DNA from 4 places in the Nocardia sp. NPDC052316 genome. Region 1 is predicted to be linked to each of the others. Evidence: riboswitches for the same ligand, from Rfam matches in the RefSeq annotation. Region 1 holds a riboswitch; each other region holds the start of a gene.
What was found. Region 1 has a riboswitch for S-adenosylmethionine ahead of ACIHA7_RS16985 (amino acid ABC transporter permease). Riboswitches for the same ligand answer to the same signal wherever they lie in the genome.

Region 1 (4,205 bases):
GCGTGCCTGCCCGTGACGAGGCGGCACGACTGCCCCGGTTGATCGCGGATCTGCGGGCGCAGCGCGGAGTTCCGCGCATGAGCGTGCTGATACTCGACGACGCGTCGGGTGACGACACCTTCGCCGCGGCGATCGACGCGGCGGCCGAAGACCCGCGAATCACGGTGCTGCGCAACGAGACCGCGCCCGCGCCCGGCTGGACCGGGAAGGCTGCCGCGTGTGTGCGACTGGCCGACGCGGTGGTGACGCCGGTGCTGGTCTTCGTGGACGCCGACGTCCGGCTGGCACCGGACGCGATCGCGGGGGCGGTCGGCGAATTGCGCAGGCGGCGAGCCGCATTGGTGTCGCCGTGGCCGATGCAGCGGGCCGGGTCGCCGGTCGAGGCACTGGTGCAGCCGCTGCTGTGCTGGTCGTGGGCCGCGACGCTGCCGATCGCGGTGGCCGATCGGAGCCTGCGGCCGTCCACCGCGGTGGCCTGCGGGCAGTTTCTGGCGTTCGACACCGCCGCTTACCGAGCCGTCGGTGGGCATGCCTCGGTCGCCGCCAGCGCGACCGAGGATCTCGACATCGCCCGAACCCTGCGCCGCGCAGGACAACCCACCGTGCTCGTCGCCGCCGGACGCCTGGCGAGCACCCGAATGTACGACAGCGCAACCGAACTCGCGGCGGGCTACACCCGATGGCTGTGGTCGGCCTACGGCGGCACCGTCGCGGGCGGCGCGACCGTGGGAACGCTTGCCGCCCTGGCCTATTGGGTGCCGCCGTCCGTCGCACTCCGCGGCCACGGCGCGCTCCGCCGGGTCGGCCTCCTCGGTTACGCGGCCGCGGTCACCGGCAGGCTGCTCGCTCGCTGCACCGAGACCGGCGGCCCACTCGCCCGCACCGACGTCCTCGCGGCCCTGGCCCACCCGTTCTCGGTCGCCGCCTACCTGGCGCTGTGGGCCCGCTCCCATCGCGCTCGACGACGGGGTACGTTGCGCTGGAAAGGCCGCCGGGTCCAGATCTAAGGGACTTCGGTGATCCCCACCGTCGGCAGGAAGAAGCAGGACTTGCCGCCGTTGTCGACCGTGCCGAAGACCGCCGCGAGCACGGTGCCCTGACCGGTGTCGACGGGTACCGCGCGGACGCCGCCCATCGGCAAGGCCGCGAAGAAGAAGTCCTGGATGGCGCGTTCGGCCATCGGGCGCAGCACGGCCGGGACTTCGGCGGGGATCATCGCGCCGAACACCGTGGACAGCGGGCCCATCGAGGCCATGCCGCCGCGGCCGCTGGTCAGGTTCAGCCAGGCGACCTGCATGCCGGTGGTGTCCGGCCCGTCCTGGCCGAGGCCGTAGGGCACGAAGGTGAACATGGTCTGGCCTGCCTTGACGGCGGCCAGGTCCACGCCGGGAATGGCGATCGTGGTCTTGGGCCACGGGCCGGGCACGGCGGCGGCCACCGCCGGGGCGAGGCCGAGGGAGCTGCCGCCGAGGCAGTACGCGGACGCGGTCGGGTACAGGAAAGGCTGCATGCCCGCGGCGCGCAGGCCGTCGACCGCGGTGTGGTAGACGCCGAACAGATCGCTGAGCGTGCTGGTGCCGGTCTGGGCCGGACCGGCCGCTGCGGGCGGAACCGGGGCGGTGACGGTCGGAATCGGTGCCACGGCGGGCGGCGGCGCACCACCCGCGGTCGGTGCGGCGAGCGCCAGCGCGACCGAGCAGCTCGCGACGGCGGACAGTATGGTCGAACGGCGCGGTACAGCCACGAAGACCTCCCTCATCATCGACGCGATCGAAGGCTGACGGTACTCCGCAAAGCGCTGTGATCAGGCGATATAGCCGCCGGCAAGCGATCGGCGTGTCCGGGCGACCACACCGCCCCCGCACCCCCCGATATCCGGGCCGCGGCGAGGTTTACGCTCACGGTGATTAGTTCCCTTGTCCCAGAGTTCGCCTGCTGGGCATGATAATTCGGCCCGACCCTGACATCAGCCGGTGTCCGGATCGGCGACAACCATCCAGAGCGACCGAGAGACCTGGCTCGTCGACGTCGCAGCAACCCCCCGGTTCACCGGGTGCGGGTGCTTCCGCCGGGACCGATGGAGGAACCGAAGTGATCATTTCCGCTGCCCTCGGCACCCGTTGGGGCCGTCGCCACATCGATCAGTGCAAGGTGACGTCCGCGAGCTGTCGGGGCTGACCCGCAGCCAGTCTGTGCACCCGTCGCTGGCCGGGTGATGTGACCGCGGCCCGATGTGGTGCGGTCTCGTTCGTTCTTCCGAAGGACCTCGAAATGAGTGCGTCCGCCACCGCCGTGCCCGGCGACACCGACGCAGGCGACGACCCGGTCGCCACTACGACCCACCTGCCCGACGCCGAGGGTGCCGCACCCACCGTGGCCAAGACGCGGCACCCGTGGCGGTGGGTGGTCAGTGCGGTCGCGCTCGTCCTGCTCGCACAGTTCATCCACGGCCTGGTCACCAATCCCGGCTGGGATTGGCCGACCTTCGCCAAGTACATCACCGCGAAGTCGGTGCTCGCCTCGCTGCGGGTGACACTGGAACTCACCGCGTGGGGTACCGCTCTCGGCTTCCTGCTCGGCACCGCGCTGGCCATCGGGCGACTGTCCGGCAACCCGGTGCTGCGGGTGATCTCCTGGTGCTACATCTGGGCGTTCCGGTCGATTCCGCTCATCGTGCAACTGCTGTTCTGGTTCAACATCGCCTACCTGTACAACACGCTGTCGGTCGGCATCCCGTTCGGTCCCGCGTTTTTCACCTTCGACGTGAACGGCGTGATCAGCGGGTTCACCGCGGCGGTGATCGGGCTCGCGCTGCATCAGGCGGCGTACTCGGCCGAGATCATCCGGGCGGGCATCATCTCCGTCGACGCCGGGCAGTTGGAAGCCGCTGCCGCGCTGGGCATTCCACGGGTGCGCCAGTTCCGCACCATCGTGGTCCCGCAGGCCATGCGGTCGATCCTGCCCAATGCGACCAACGAGGTGATCAGCCTGTTCAAGGGCACCTCGATCGTGTCGGTGATGGCGATCGCGGAGCTGTTCTACCAGGTCCAGGTGATCTACGGCCGCAACGGTCGGGTGGTGCCGCTGCTGCTGGTTGCCACCGCCTGGTACATCGTGCTCACCACCATTGCCTCGGTGGCGCAGTACTACATCGAACGCCACTACGCCAAGGGCACCCAGCGCACGCCACCGCCGTCACCGGTCCAGCGGGCCTGGCAGAAGCTGCGGGAAGTCGCCGAGTCCGGCGCCACCGCGCCGCGCGGAGCGACCCGATGACCGCCGCGCCCGCCGTCGAGGTCCGCGGCGTCCGCAAATCCTATGGCGCACAGGAAGTTCTGCGCGGGGTCGACCTGACGGTGCGCTCCGGCGAGGTGGTGACGGTGATCGGCCCGTCCGGCTCCGGCAAGTCCACCCTGCTGCGCGTGCTGAACCATTTGGAGGCGCTGGACGCGGGCACCGTGCGCATCGATGGTGAGCTGATCGGATATCGGCTGCGCCGCAACACCTTGCACGCGCTGCCCGACCGCGAGGTGCGCAAGCAGCGCTCCCGCATCGGGTTCGTCTTCCAGAACTTCAATCTCTTCCCGCATCTGACGGTGCTCGACAATGTGACGCTCGCACCGCTTTCCGCGCAACGCCGCGACCGCACGGAGGTCGAGGCCGAGGCGCGGGTGCTGCTGGCACGGGTTGGCATCGGCGAGCTGGCCGACGCTTACCCGCGCAGGCTCTCCGGTGGACAGCAGCAGCGGGTGGCGATCGCGCGGGCACTTGCCCTGCGTCCCAGGGTGATCCTGTTCGACGAACCGACCTCCGCGCTGGATCCCGAACTGGTCGGCGAGGTGCTCGACGTGATCCGCGATCTCGCGCACGGCGGCACCGCGCTGGTGATCGTCACCCACGAGATCGGCTTCGCCCGCGAAATCGCCGACACCGTCGTGTTTCTCGACGCGGGCGCCATCGTCGAGCAGGGGACCCCCGCCGCGGTCCTCGACAATCCGCGCCACCCGCGCACCCGCGCCTTCCTCTCCCGAGTCCGCTGATGAACAGGTTTCCGATGAAGCTTTCCGCCCTGGCCACCGCCGCCGCGACCGCGGTCGTCCTGCTGGCCACCGGCTGCACCGACCCCGACGCGGAGTCCGCGCCCCCACCCGCAGGTACGGTCACCTTCGACCTCTCCGCCGCGCAGACCGGCCGTGTCCGCGCCG
Region 2 (4,205 bases), on a different contig from region 1:
CGTCGCGACGACACACCACTCGTCGGTGTCGAGCGGACAGCCGGGGCCGACCATCCCGTCCCACCAGCCGGGCAGCGGGTGGATGTCGTCCGGGTGCCCGACCACATGCGAGTCGCCGGTCAGCGCGTGCTCGACCAGCACCACGTTGTCCAGGGTGGGGGAGAGCTCACCCCAGCGCTGCACGGCCAGATGCACCTGCGGAATGACCGCGCCGCTCTCCAGCCGGACGTCGCCGACGGGGATGATGCCGAGCCGCCCGTCCGGGGGCGGCAGGGCCACCCCGGACGAACGGGCCACACTCGGTTCGCTGCTCACCTTCACGTCGCCGCCGCGAAACCGGCGCGCAGATCGGTCAGGATGTCGTCGATCCCTTCGATCCCCACCGCCAAGCGGACCAGGCCCGGAGTGACCCCGGCGAGCAGTTGCTCGGCGGGCGTCAGCTGCGAATGTGTGGTCGACGCGGGGTGAATCACGAGGGAGCGCACATCTCCGATGTTAGCCACATGGCTGTGCAGGACTAATCCGTCCACGAACTTCTTGCCCGCATCGACACCGCCGCGCAGCTCGAAGGCGACGATCGCGCCGGGGCCCTTGGGCGCCAGCTGCTTGCCGCGTTCGTACCAGGGCGAGGAGGGCAGACCGGCGTAAAAGACCTGCTCGACGTCCGGGTGGGTGCTCAGGAATTCGGCCACCGCCTTGGCATTGGCGACGTGCCGCTCGATCCGCAGGCTCAGCGTCTCGATGCCCTGGCTGATCAGGAACGCGTTGAACGGCGAGACCGCCGAGCCGAGGTCGCGTAGCAGTTGCACGCGCGCCTTGAGTGCGAACGCGGGCGCGCCGAGATCGGCGAACACCGCACCGTGGTAGCTGGGGTCCGGGGTGGTGAAGCCGGGGAAGCGCGGCTGACCCTGCGCGTCGGTGACCGTCCAGTCGAAGGTGCCGCCGTCGACGAGCACGCCCGCCACCGCGGCGCCGTGCCCGCCGAGGTACTTGGTCGCCGAGTGCACGACGATGTCGGCGCCGTGCGCCAGCGGCTGGATCAGGTACGGCGTGGCCACCGTGTTGTCGACGATCAGCGGCAGCCCGGCCTGGTGCGCGACGGCGGCGATGCCGGGAATGTCGAAGATGGCGCTGCTCGGGTTGGCGATGGTCTCGCCGTAGAACGCCTTGGTGTTCGGCCGGATCGCCGCGCGCCACTGGTCCAGGTCGTCGGGGTCGTCGACGAAGGACACCTCGATGCCGAGCTTGGGCAGCGAGTAGTGGAAAAGGTTGTAGGTGCCGCCGTAGAGGTGCGGGCTGGACACGATGTGGTCGCCGGCCGAGGCCAGGTTCAGGATGGCGAACGTCTCCGCGGCCTGTCCGGAGGCCAGCAGCAGTGCGGCGACACCGCCTTCGAGCGCGGCGACGCGCTGCTCCACCACGTCCTGGGTGGGGTTCATGATCCGGGTGTAGATATTGCCCGGCTCGGCGAGCCCGAACAGCGCGGCGGCGTGGTCGGTGTCGCGGAAGGCGTATGAGGTGGTCTGGTAGATGGGCAGGGCCCTGGCACCGGTGGTGCCGTCGGGGGCCTGTCCCGCGTGCACCTGCTTGGTCTCGAAGGACCACTGCGCGGTCGGGTCGACGTCGGCCGCGGGCACGGTGGAATCACTCATGAGCTTTGCTCCAAAGAAAAGGTTGTTCGCCAGAACTAACGGGTTATCGGGGCAACGGCGAAGTACAACAACACATTTCGGGAACCTCCTGGAAAGCGCGCTTGCTCTCGACCTTCGAGAGCCCGGTCATCACCCGGAGCACCCCACCGCTGCTGGAGGGTTGCCGTCCAGCGAGCCGGGGCTTGGCGCTGGCACTCATGACCTGACGGCATCATAACCGGCGCCGGATCAACCGCCGAAATCCGGAGCCGAACTCAGCGGGCCGCGCCGGGTCGCGCGCCGCCGCACACGCGCGTGAACTCGTCGAAGGCGGTGGTGAAGGAGTCGCGGCCTGCCGCAGCGGCCGCCTGCGGATTGTCGTAGTCGAACATGCTCTCGCCGCACTCCATCGCGAGGTGGCCGATGAGCTGCCAGGCGCCGAGGATCAGCCGCACCGGCAGCGCGTCGGGGGTGCTGTCGAGTCGTTCGGCGACCACCGCGGCGATCGCGACGTTCTTGCTGTCGGCGTGCTCGAGGCTGCGCGCGCTGACCGACGGGCTGCTGCGCATGATCCGCTGCATCTGCTGGAACTGCCGGAACGAGACCGGTCCCTCGGCGGACTCGCTCGCGGCGTGGTCGATCACCCGCAGAAACGCCTCGCGGATCGACTCCAGTTCGTTGCCGGTGACGGGAAGCGTGCGCAGCGTCTCCGCGACGGTCTCGCCGAAGTCCTGGATCGGACCGAGGACGATGTCCTCTTTGCTGTCGAAGTATCGGTTGATCGTGCGCGGCGAGACGTCGGCGGCGTTGGCGATCTGTTCGACCGTCGTCGCGTCGAATCCCTGTGCGTCGCAGAGGTTCAGCGCGACCTCGATGATTCGCAACCTGGTCTTCTGCTTCTTGCGCTCCCGTAGGCCGGGATGGGCGGGCGGCCCGGCATTGACGGGGGCAGCCGGGGTCTCCGCTGCGGTACTCGCGGTCGTCGGCGTCGGTGACTCGAGCATGTTCACACCCTATCGCAACCTAGTGTTTTCGTGTCCTTAACCGCCAAATGTCGTGCTACGACATTTTTCGCTTGACGCCAATTGTCGCCAAATGTCAGGATAGCCGCACAGTGTCTAGGGATGAGGAGACCACGGTGACCGAGACTGTGGAAGCGGTAGAAGTACCGGAAAAACAAGGCGGCTCCGCCCGCTGGTTCGCTCTCGCGGTGATCGCGTTGGCCCAGCTCATGGTCGTGCTCGACGCCACCATCGTGACCATCTCGCTGCCGTTCGCGCAGCATGATCTCGGCATCAGCGACGGCAACAAGCAGTGGATGCTGACCGCTTACACGCTGATCTTCGGCGGCCTGCTGCTGCTCGGCGGTCGGCTCGCCGACTACCTGGGTCGACGCCGGATCTTCATCGTCGGTCTCGTCGGTTTCGCCGCCGCGTCGGCACTCGCCGGTCTGGCGCAGAACGGCGCGGAGATGTTCGCCGGGCGCGCGCTGCAGGGTGCGTTCGCGGCCTTGCTCGCGCCCGCCGCGTTGTCGTTGCTGTCGGTGACTTTCACCGAACCCGGTGAGCGCGCAACGGCGTTCGGCGTGTTCGCGGGAATCTCCGCCGGTGGCGCCGCGCTCGGTCTGATCGCGGGCGGAGCGCTCACCGAGTACGCCTCGTGGCGCTGGTGCCTGCTGGTGAATACCCCCATCGCGCTGCTCGCCCTGCTCGGTGCGCTGGCATGGGTGGTCAAGGACGTGCCGACACCGCGCACCGGCGGCTACGACGTGCCCGGCGCGGTCACCGTGACGCTCGGCCTGATCGCGATCGTGTACGGCTTCAGCCGCGCGGCCGACGACGGCTGGCTGGCGGGCAGCACCCTCGGCCTGCTCGTCGCCGGGACCGCGCTGCTGATCGCCTTCGTGGTGATCGAACGGCGCTCGGCCAATCCACTGCTGCCGCTGCATATTCCGGGTGAGATCAACCGGGGTGGCGCGTTCCTCGCCGCGTTGCTCGTGCCGATCGCCATGTTCGCGATGTTCCTGTTCCTCAGCTACTACTTCCAGATCACGCTGGGTTACTCGTCGCTGAAGGCGGGCTTCGCCTTCCTGCCCTTCCCGGCGGGCATCGCGATCTCCGCGGGCGTCACCAGCGCGCTGCTGCCCAAGATCGGTCCGCGGCCGCTGATGGTGGCCGGTGCCGTGCTCGGCGTGCTCGGTTTGGTGTGGCTGGCTCAGCTGGACTTCGGCGACGGCTTCGCGACGAGCGTGCTGCCCGCCCAGGTGTTGATCGCACTCGGCATGGGCCCGCTGTTCGTCGGCATGCAGACGGTCGCGCTGCACCAGGTGGAGGAGGAGGATTCCGGCGTGGCCAGTGCGCTGCTGAACGCGGCGCAACAGGTCGGTGGTGCGGTCGGCACGGCGCTGCTGACCACCATCTCGGTGCAGACGGCCAAGACCTACGCCGAGAATCACCCGACGATCGACAACCTGGTCGCCCGCGCCTCGATCCACAGCTACGACGTGGCGTTCTATGTCGGAGCGGGCTTCTTCCTCGCCGCCGTCCCGGTGATCGCGCTGATGATCCGGGACCG
Region 3 (4,205 bases), on a different contig from region 1:
CGAGTAGCCCGGCGCACCACCCGCAATCGCTCTACTCTGGTGGCATGCGCAGGTCGACATTGCCACCGATCGCCTGCCGAGTCGCGGACACCCTCATCGCCCGAGGCCATCACGGTGTCATCGTGACCCAGCCGGCCCCCACCCCCACCGTTGCGGATGCCGCGCGCACGCTCGGCGTCGACGTGGGCGCCATCACCAGCTCCCTGGTCTTCCTGCTGGACGAGGACCCGGTACTGCTCCTGGTCTCCGGCGCACACGAGGTAGATCTCGAGTCCACCGGAAAACGCTTGGAGGGCACCCTGACTCACGCCCCCGCCGATATGGTCCGCCAAGTCACCGGCCAGCCGATCGGCGGCGTGGCCCCGGTAGGCCACCCCACCAACCTGCCCACCTGGGTGGACACCGCCCTGTCGAACCACCGCGAGGTCTGGGCCGCGGGCGGCCACCCGAACACGGTGTTCCGCACCTCTTTCCACGAGCTGGTCCGCATCACCGCAGGGCTGCCCATAGACGTCGTCGACTGACTCTCCGAAGTCAACCCGTCTTTCGGTTCCTTGGATGCTGGTCAACGGCTCTTTGCGTGCCCGATCCCACTGATCCCGCGAGTACCCGGGTAACGCACCGGGCACGGGCTGATCCAACCCCCGCCACCCCGCAGGCCACCGACGGCACTACTCTCGAAAAGGAGTTTTGCCTGAATACCCGGAGAGGCGGCACAGTGACCGAAGCTGAACGGCCCGCCGCGGATTTCCAGATCCCCGATGATCTGAGCGGGATCACCGCCGAGCAATTCCGCGCCTCGATGCGCCACTATCCGGCGGGCGTCACCGTCGTGACGCTGAACTCGCCGAAGGGCCCGATCGGTTTCACCGCGACGTCCTTCGCCTCGCTGTCGCTGGCCCCGCCGCTCGTCTCGTTCAATATCGCGCACACCTCGTCGAGCCTGGCCGCGCTGCTGGACGCCGACTCGGTCGTCATCCATTTCCTCGGCGAACACCAGCACCACCTGGCCCAGCGTTTCGCCCGCACCGCCGAGGATCGCTTCAGCGACCGCTCGCTCTGGACCACCCTCGACACCGGCGAGCCGGTCCTGCACGGCACCCCCATCTGGCTGCGCGCGACCATCCACCAGCTCATCCCGCTGGGTGACCACACCCTGGTCGTCGGCCTGGTGACCCGGGTGCACGACAACACCAACGAGACCCCCGCCGCCGCGCCCCTGCTCTACTACAACGGCCGCTACCACCGGCCCACCAAACTCGGCGACTGAGCGACGTTTTTCGACCATGGCCGTCCGGCGTAGTGCCGGGCGCCCACTTTCTATCGGCTACCCGGTGAGGCAGGGGGCGGCGCCGGTCGGGGCCTGCGAGGTGAAGGGGCGGGTCTCCGGAGTGGGGTTCCAGAGGTTGTTCGTGGTGGCGTAGTTCCAGCTCGGGCCTTGGTGCACGAGCGTGGCTACGGCATCGATGAGCCGGTCGATGTCGGCGGCCGTCGTGCCGAGGCCGATGCTGGCACGGAGGGCGCCGTCGAGTTCGAGGCGGGCGAGCAGCGGATGCGCGCAGAAGCGGCCGTCGCGGACGCCGATGCCGTGTTCGGCGGAGAGATACGCGGCGACGTGGCCGGGGACGAAACCGTCCAGGGTGAAGGCGACGATGCCGACGGTGTCGGGGGCGTCGGTCCAGATGCGCAGCAAATTCACGCCGGGGATCGCGGCGAGGCCGTCGCGGAGTCGATCGGCGAGGTGGTGTTCGTGGGCGGCGAGGGTTTCCGCGTCGATCTCACAGAGCGCGTCACAGGCGGCGGCCAGGGCGGCGGCGCCCAGCACATTGGGTGACCCACCCTCGTGGCGCTGCGGGGCCTGCGCCCATTCGGTGCCCGCGGTGGTGACCTCGCGGACCGCGCCACCACCGGCGAGGTAGGGCTCGGCGTTGTCGAGCCAGTCGCGGCGGCCGACGAGCACGCCTGCGCCGAACGGCGCGTACAGCTTGTGGCCGGAGAACGCGACATAGTCGATGCCGGTGTCGCGCAAACTGATTCGCCGGTGCGGCGCGAGCTGGGCGGCATCGACGAGGATGCGGGCACCGCACTGATGAGCGATGGTGGCCAGCCGCTCCAGCGGCAGCACCTCGCCGGTGACATTGGACGCGCCGGTCACCGCGAGCAGCGCGGCGGGCTTGCTGCACAGCTCGGCCACCAGCCTGCCGACGGTCTCCTCGACGGTGGCGCCTGCCTGCACCACGCGGCGGCCGTGCCTGGTCCATGGCAGGAAGTTCGCGTGATGCTCGATGTCGAGCACCACGGTGTCGCCGGGCACGCAGGAGGCGAGCAGATTCAGCGAGTCGGTGGTGTTGCGGGTGAACACCACCACCTGGTCGTCGGCCGCGTCGAGGAACCGGGTGACCGAACCGCGAGCCGCCTCGTAGCACTCGGTGGAGATCCGCGAGGCGTAGCCCGCGCCGCGGTGCACGCTCGCGTAGAACGGCAGCAGCTGCTGCACCCGGTCGGTGACCTGCGCCAATGCGGGAGCGCTCGCGGCGTAATCGAAGTTGGCGTAGGTGGTCGTCCCGCCTTGGACCAGCGGCACCCGCAGGTCGTCGCCGGAAACCCGGGCGAGGGGGGCACAGTTCTGGGTTGCCACAGCAGTCATCACGAAAATCCCATCGGCTCTGGAACCCGCAATCAGGTGATTCGTCGAGTCCGCGCTTGCCGCACCCGGTCGGGCGTCGGCCTGGTCGTCACCCGGAGCACCCCACCGCGGAGGAGGGTTGCCGACCAGCAAGCCGGGGCTGAACGCTGGTACTCATGACCTGACCCGAGATTGGCAGACCGGAACCCGCGCTGTCAAGTGTCCTCGGCGGCGTGGCCACGGCGCTCGCACACGCACGTGCAGGGGTGGTAGGCGGGGAAATGCGTTGCTTATCGGACGGTATTGGGTTCACATCAGTGGATGTCGCTTTCCCTGCTGCTGAGCTTTATCGGCCTGTGCGTTCTGCTGTCGCTCACTCCCGGCCCTGACTCGTTCCTGGTGCTGCGGTTCTCGCTGGTGGACGCGCGACCCGGGATCGCCGCGGCGATCGGGTCGGCGCTCGGTGGGATCGTGTGGGCGGTGGTGGTCGCGGCCGGTGTCGCGGCGCTGCTCGAGCAGTCGGCGACCGCGTACCGCGCGTTGAAGGTGATCGGCGGAATCTACTTGGTGTACTTGGGCGTTCGCGCGTTGCTCGACCAGCGGCGGCAGCGCAGGGCCGCGCGGGACGCCGAGGGCGCCGGGGGTCTGGCGGACCACGCGCCTGGCACCAGGACGTCGGTTCGCTCGGCGTTCACCGCGGGTGTCGTCTCGTGCATGTTCAACCCGAAGGTCGGCCTGTTCTATCTCGCGGTGCTGCCCCAGTTCCTCACCGAGGTCACCTTCGTCAACACCCTCGCCCTCGGCGCCATCGAGTCGGTGATCGCCGCGGTAGAGATGGTGCTCCTGGCCTTGGTCGCCTCCCGCGCGGTCGCGCTGCTGGGCCGCCCGAAGATCCGGGAGCGGCTCGAACAGGCCAGCGCCGCCATCCTGGCGACTCTCGGCATCGGAACCGCCGCCTCCGCGGCCTGACCGCTGCGGCGCGAAACGCGCTGAGCTGCAAGATCACCAGCGGGATGAGGGGAATCACAGCGGCCTGCGCGCGATGCCCAGCGACCGCCCGGCGAACCCACCGGGTAACCCGCCCACCAGGCGTTGCTTCGGCGCGTCCGACAGAAACCGCCACGACCTGCAACAACCTCGCCCACGGCGGTCCGCGCGGCAACCGCGGCGGTGAACAACAAACGTCGACAACCCCGAGTACCGTGGACAACTGGTCACCATGGTGTTTGCCCATTGGTAACCCAGCTATGACACAACAACACCAGGGAAGCGCGAGGCAGGTCGAATGGGAGGTGGGCAGGGCGTCATGCTCCAGCCACAGGTTGACGCGACGGTACACCCGCTACAACGGACCGCGCACACGCCACCGGCCCGCACCCTCGTCGACATCCTGACCGCTACCGCACTGACCCATCCCGACGCACCCGCCATCGACGACGGCGATACGGTGCTCAGCTACCTCGAACTCGTGGTGGAGATCGAGAAGACGATGGCCCGCCTCGCCACGGCAGGCGTGCGACCGGGCGACCGGGTCGGCGTGCGGATGCCGTCGGGTTCCCGGGAGCTCTACCTCACCATC
Region 4 (4,205 bases), on a different contig from region 1:
TGGGGAATGGACGCGCCGATCGCCCGGGCTCGGGCTGCCGCCGCGCACCGGTCGGGCAGTATGGGACCGTCCGTGCAGCTGATGAGGAGGTCTCCATGGCATATGTTCCCGACCCCGCCAGGTACGACGGCGCGATGCGCTATCGCCGGTCCGGACGCTCGGGCCTGGATTTGCCGCTGCTCTCGCTCGGCTTCTGGCACAACTTCGGGGATGACCGCCCCTATCTCACCCAGCGTGAAATCGCCTTGCGCGCCTTCGATCTCGGTATCACGCATTTCGACCTGGCGAACAATTACGGCCCGCCCTACGGCGCGGCGGAGATCAACGCTGGACGCATTCTGCGCGAGGAACTCGCTCCCTACCGCGACGAACTCGTCATCTCCAGCAAAGCGGGCTGGGACATGTGGCCGGGTCCGTACGGGCAGGGCGGCGGGTCACGCAAGTATCTGCTCGCCTCGCTCGACCAGTCGCTGAGCAGGCTCGGACTCGACTATGTCGACATCTTCTATTCGCACCGATTCGACCCGACGACTCCGCTGGAAGAGACCGCGGCGGCGCTCGATACCGCGGTCCGTCAGGGAAAGGCGCTGTACGTAGGAATTTCCTCGTATACCGCGCAGGATTCGGTCACCATCGCCACACTGCTGCGTGAGCTCGGCACTCCCCTGCTCATCCATCAGCCGTCCTACTCGATGCTCAACCGGTGGATCGAGACCGAGGGGCTGCTCGACGCGGCCGGCGCGGAGGGGTTCGGCGTCATCGGGTTCACCGCGCTCGCGCAGGGGCTGCTCACCTCGAAGTACCTCGATGGCATTCCACCGGAATCGCGTGCCGCCCAAGGCAAGTCGTTCCAGAACGAGTTGCTCACCCCGGCGATGATCGATCGGCTGCGCAAACTCGGCGCGGTCGCCGATCGCCGCGGGCAGACGCTGGCCCAGCTTGCGCTGGCCTGGGCGCTGCGCGACGATCGGGTGACGTCGCTGGTGATCGGCGCGTCCACCACCGACCAGCTCGAGCAAAACGTCGCCGCCCTCGACAATCTCGAATTCAGCGCCGACGAGCTCGCCGACATCGACGCGCTGCTCGACGATGACGGCGAAGTCGACCTGTGGCGGTCCGCGCGCCAAGGCACTCTCTGAACAGTATTGCCCGCGTTATTGCGCGTAGGAAGTGCCGTTTTCGATTGGCGCACCGGGGAATTCCGTACAGGTGAGGATTTACGCCGATCGGGCCCCCGTCGCCGCCCGTCAATTGGTCACGGATCTGCTGGTGGTGGCCTGGGTATACGCCTCGGTCACGGCCGCACTCTGGGTGCACGATCTGGTGCAGCAGCTCGGGGTGCCCGGCCAGAAGCTGGAAGGCGCGGGCGGCGGCATGGCCGACAGCCTCGGTGACGTCGGCCGGAAGGTCGGCCGGGTGCCGATGGTCGGCGACGATCTCACCTCCCCCTTCGAGCGCGCGGCCGCGGCCGCCCGGTCCATGGCCGAGGCCGGAAGCGACCAGCAGGCCCTGGTCAACGACCTCGCCATGGCCCTCGCCCTCGGACTCTTGATCGTCCCGCTCGGACTGGTGCTGTTCCTCTGGCTGCCGCTACGCGTGCGCTGGATGCGCAGAGCCGCAACAGCAGCCCGCCTGCGCGCCGCCCCCGGCGGACGCGACCTACTCGCCCTGCGCGCCCTCGCCAACCAGCCCCTGCGCAAACTCGACCGCATCGACCCCGACGTGGTCGACGCCTGGCGCCGCGGCGACGAAGCCACCGTCCGCCGACTGGCCGCCCTCGAACTACGCGGCCTCGGCCTACTCGGCGGCTGACCAGGCGTGACGGTCCGTAACTCCGGGCGGAAACTCCTTAGCTCGGTTCATAACTCAGCGCGATTCTAAAGCGTGACAACGGTTCTGACGGGCGGCACGCTTACCTCAGGTCAAGAGTGCCAGCGTCAAGTCCCCGGCTAGCTGGCCGGCAACCCTCCAACCGCGGCGGGGTGCCCCGGGTCAAGACCAGGCCGAGCCGCGTAATGCGGCCCGGGCAAGCGCGGGCTCCATCGGTGTGCTGGAGCCCTCTCGAGAGACGGGGGTCGACTCATGTCCGAAACGCACTCCCCTTCTCGTGCCTGGGCCTGTGCCCGGTCCATCGAGCGACAACCAGAGGGGAACGACATGACCACGGCCACGCCAACTCTCGGAGACCGCGTGCTGGACACCACCAGGCAAAGATTCGACCATGAATCGTTGACCGCGCTGTTGAACGGCGACGTGCACGCGGTGCGACTGGCCGGATTCGTCCGGCCGGACGCGCTCGACCACCTGCGCAAGGCCTTCGTCGGCAGGCAGGACCACGGCCCGTTGGCCACCGACCCGCAGTTCCGGCGGATCGGGCACGCGTTCTCGGAGACGAGCACCGACGCCGGGCGCGGGCGGTATTTCGAGGAGGCACGCGACAATATCGATCGGCTGCGCGACATCGCCTCGCCGTATTCGTACCCCGCCGACGACCTGCGGTTACTGCTCGACGAGAGCTGGCCCGCCGGGGCGAGTTTGTTGCGGCGCGACGGGCAGGCTTTCTTCGCCGGCGTCGCGCGCTACCAACTGGTGGGTGTGGATTTGGAGCCGCACACTGACAATGTCGGCCGCAACCTGCCGCCGGACTTCGATATTCGGATCACGCGGCAACTGTCGGTGAATGTCTATCTGGATGTGCCGGATCGGGGCGGCGAATTGCAGATCTGGGACGACTATCCCGACGAGAGCGAATATCGAGACCGATCCGGCGACCGCGTCTACGGCATCGACCGTGCCGCGGTAGGCGATCCGGCGCTCGTCATCACGCCGCGCGTCGGCGATGCGATCTTCATCGATCCGCGCCGCGTGCACGCGGTCGCGCCGTCCCAGGACCGCCCCCGCATCACCATCGGACTGTTCATCGGGGTCACCGATCCGGCCGAGTCGCTGAAGGTGTGGAGCTGATGACCACGACTACGCTGCTCTCGGCGTCGCACAAGGCCGCCTACGACCTACGCTCGGACGGCATCACCACCGACGGCCGCTCCACCGTCCTGCTGGTCAGCGTCGGCGCGGACTACCACGAGGGTGAAAAGCTCGCCGCGACCATCGATTTGATCAATCGCTCGAACTTCGGGCGCTGCGCGATCGCCGTCGCGGACACCCTGCAACGGCACAACCTCAGCGGCGGCACCGATATCGACCGGCATGCTCGTGCGCGCATCGCCGGTGACCAATGGATCGCACGCAACCAGGGCTATCTGGACCAGATCGACTGCCCGACAAACATTCTGCGGTGGGACTTCGCGCTGTCCCATCCCCGCTACGGCGACCTCTACGACGCCATCGAGCACGCCTACGAGACCGACGAACCCTATCGGCACGCCATCGACAGCACCATCGAACGATTCATCGAACGGCGGCTGGCGCGCGAACCCGACGTCGACCAGGACGCGGTCCGGATATCCTGCCGCGCATACCTTTTGGAGGAATGCCCGATCATCATGCCGCTGTGGGCGCACGAGGGATTCGACTTCGTCATCTACCCGCAGCGCATCTCCGCCGCGATGGGCCGCACACGGGAACTGTTCGTCGAACCCGAGTACCCGGACCGCGTCGCCTGGCTCCCTTTGCGATTCAAGAAGCGCAAGTCGGCGCTGAACTCCGCGGCGGAGGCGCAGCTGTGAGCCTCGAGATCCCGGCCGAGCGGCGCGTCATCGGGTTCGGCGGGCTGGCGGTGGCGTCGTTCCTCGGGTGCATCGACCTCACCATCGTCACCACCGCGCTGCCCGCCATCGGGGCCGATCTGCAGGCCGGTACGTCGAACACCGAACTGACCCTCGGTGTTTTCCTGATGGCGCTGTCGATGTTCATGGTCACGGCGGGGCGGGTTGCCGATCATCTCGGACGCCGAAAGGTGTTGCTGTTCGGGCTCACCCTGTTCGTGGTCGCGTCGGCGGGGGCGGCCGCCGCCTCGTCGATCGGGATCCTGCTCGTCGCGCGCTTCGTGCAGGGTGCGGCCTGTGCCGTGCTCTACACGAGCACCTCGACGCTGGTGGAATCGCTGTTCCCACCGGGTGATCGAGGCAAAGCTATCGGCTGGCTGTACTCGGTGAACGGTCTGGGGTTGGCCATCGGCCCGGTGCTCGGCGGTCTGCTGGTGCCCGATCTGGGCTGGCAGTCGATCTTCTGGATCAACATTCCCC

Region 2: linked by a shared signal. The riboswitch ahead of ACIHA7_RS30630 (bifunctional o-acetylhomoserine/o-acetylserine sulfhydrylase) and the one ahead of ACIHA7_RS16985 (amino acid ABC transporter permease) in region 1 are both predicted to bind S-adenosylmethionine.
Region 3: linked by a shared signal. The riboswitch ahead of ACIHA7_RS27515 (aminotransferase class V-fold PLP-dependent enzyme) and the one ahead of ACIHA7_RS16985 (amino acid ABC transporter permease) in region 1 are both predicted to bind S-adenosylmethionine.
Region 4: linked by a shared signal. The riboswitch ahead of ACIHA7_RS09830 (2OG-Fe(II) oxygenase) and the one ahead of ACIHA7_RS16985 (amino acid ABC transporter permease) in region 1 are both predicted to bind S-adenosylmethionine.

Annotation. Positions count from the first base shown of each region.
Region 1 covers NZ_JBIUBB010000003.1:915,191-919,395, reverse strand. Annotated here, with positions in the region: gene ACIHA7_RS16995 (glycosyltransferase) at 1-1,007, shown strand, start outside; gene ACIHA7_RS16990 (hypothetical protein) at 1,004-1,744, opposite strand; SAM riboswitch class I at 1,990-2,084, shown strand; gene ACIHA7_RS16985 (amino acid ABC transporter permease) at 2,272-3,276, shown strand; gene ACIHA7_RS16980 (amino acid ABC transporter ATP-binding protein) at 3,273-4,040, shown strand; gene ACIHA7_RS16975 (ABC transporter substrate-binding protein) at 4,040-4,205, shown strand, end outside.
Region 2 covers NZ_JBIUBB010000006.1:663,272-667,476, forward strand. Annotated here, with positions in the region: gene ACIHA7_RS30625 (homoserine O-acetyltransferase) at 1-279, opposite strand, end outside; gene ACIHA7_RS30630 (bifunctional o-acetylhomoserine/o-acetylserine sulfhydrylase) at 318-1,652, opposite strand; SAM riboswitch class IV at 1,745-1,855, opposite strand; gene ACIHA7_RS30635 (TetR family transcriptional regulator) at 1,907-2,635, opposite strand; gene ACIHA7_RS30640 (MFS transporter) at 2,770-4,205, shown strand, end outside.
Region 3 covers NZ_JBIUBB010000005.1:863,671-867,875, reverse strand. Annotated here, with positions in the region: gene ACIHA7_RS27525 (YbaK/EbsC family protein) at 45-524, shown strand; gene ACIHA7_RS27520 (flavin reductase family protein) at 719-1,270, shown strand; gene ACIHA7_RS27515 (aminotransferase class V-fold PLP-dependent enzyme) at 1,328-2,647, opposite strand; SAM riboswitch class IV at 2,695-2,808, opposite strand; gene ACIHA7_RS27510 (LysE family translocator) at 2,948-3,595, shown strand; gene ACIHA7_RS27505 (Pls/PosA family non-ribosomal peptide synthetase) at 3,933-4,205, shown strand, end outside.
Region 4 covers NZ_JBIUBB010000002.1:680,552-684,756, reverse strand. Annotated here, with positions in the region: gene mgrA (L-glyceraldehyde 3-phosphate reductase) at 96-1,139, shown strand; gene ACIHA7_RS09835 (hypothetical protein) at 1,210-1,812, shown strand; SAM riboswitch class IV at 1,921-2,039, shown strand; gene ACIHA7_RS09830 (2OG-Fe(II) oxygenase) at 2,158-2,964, shown strand; gene ACIHA7_RS09825 (tRNA-dependent cyclodipeptide synthase) at 2,964-3,686, shown strand; gene ACIHA7_RS09820 (MFS transporter) at 3,683-4,205, shown strand, end outside.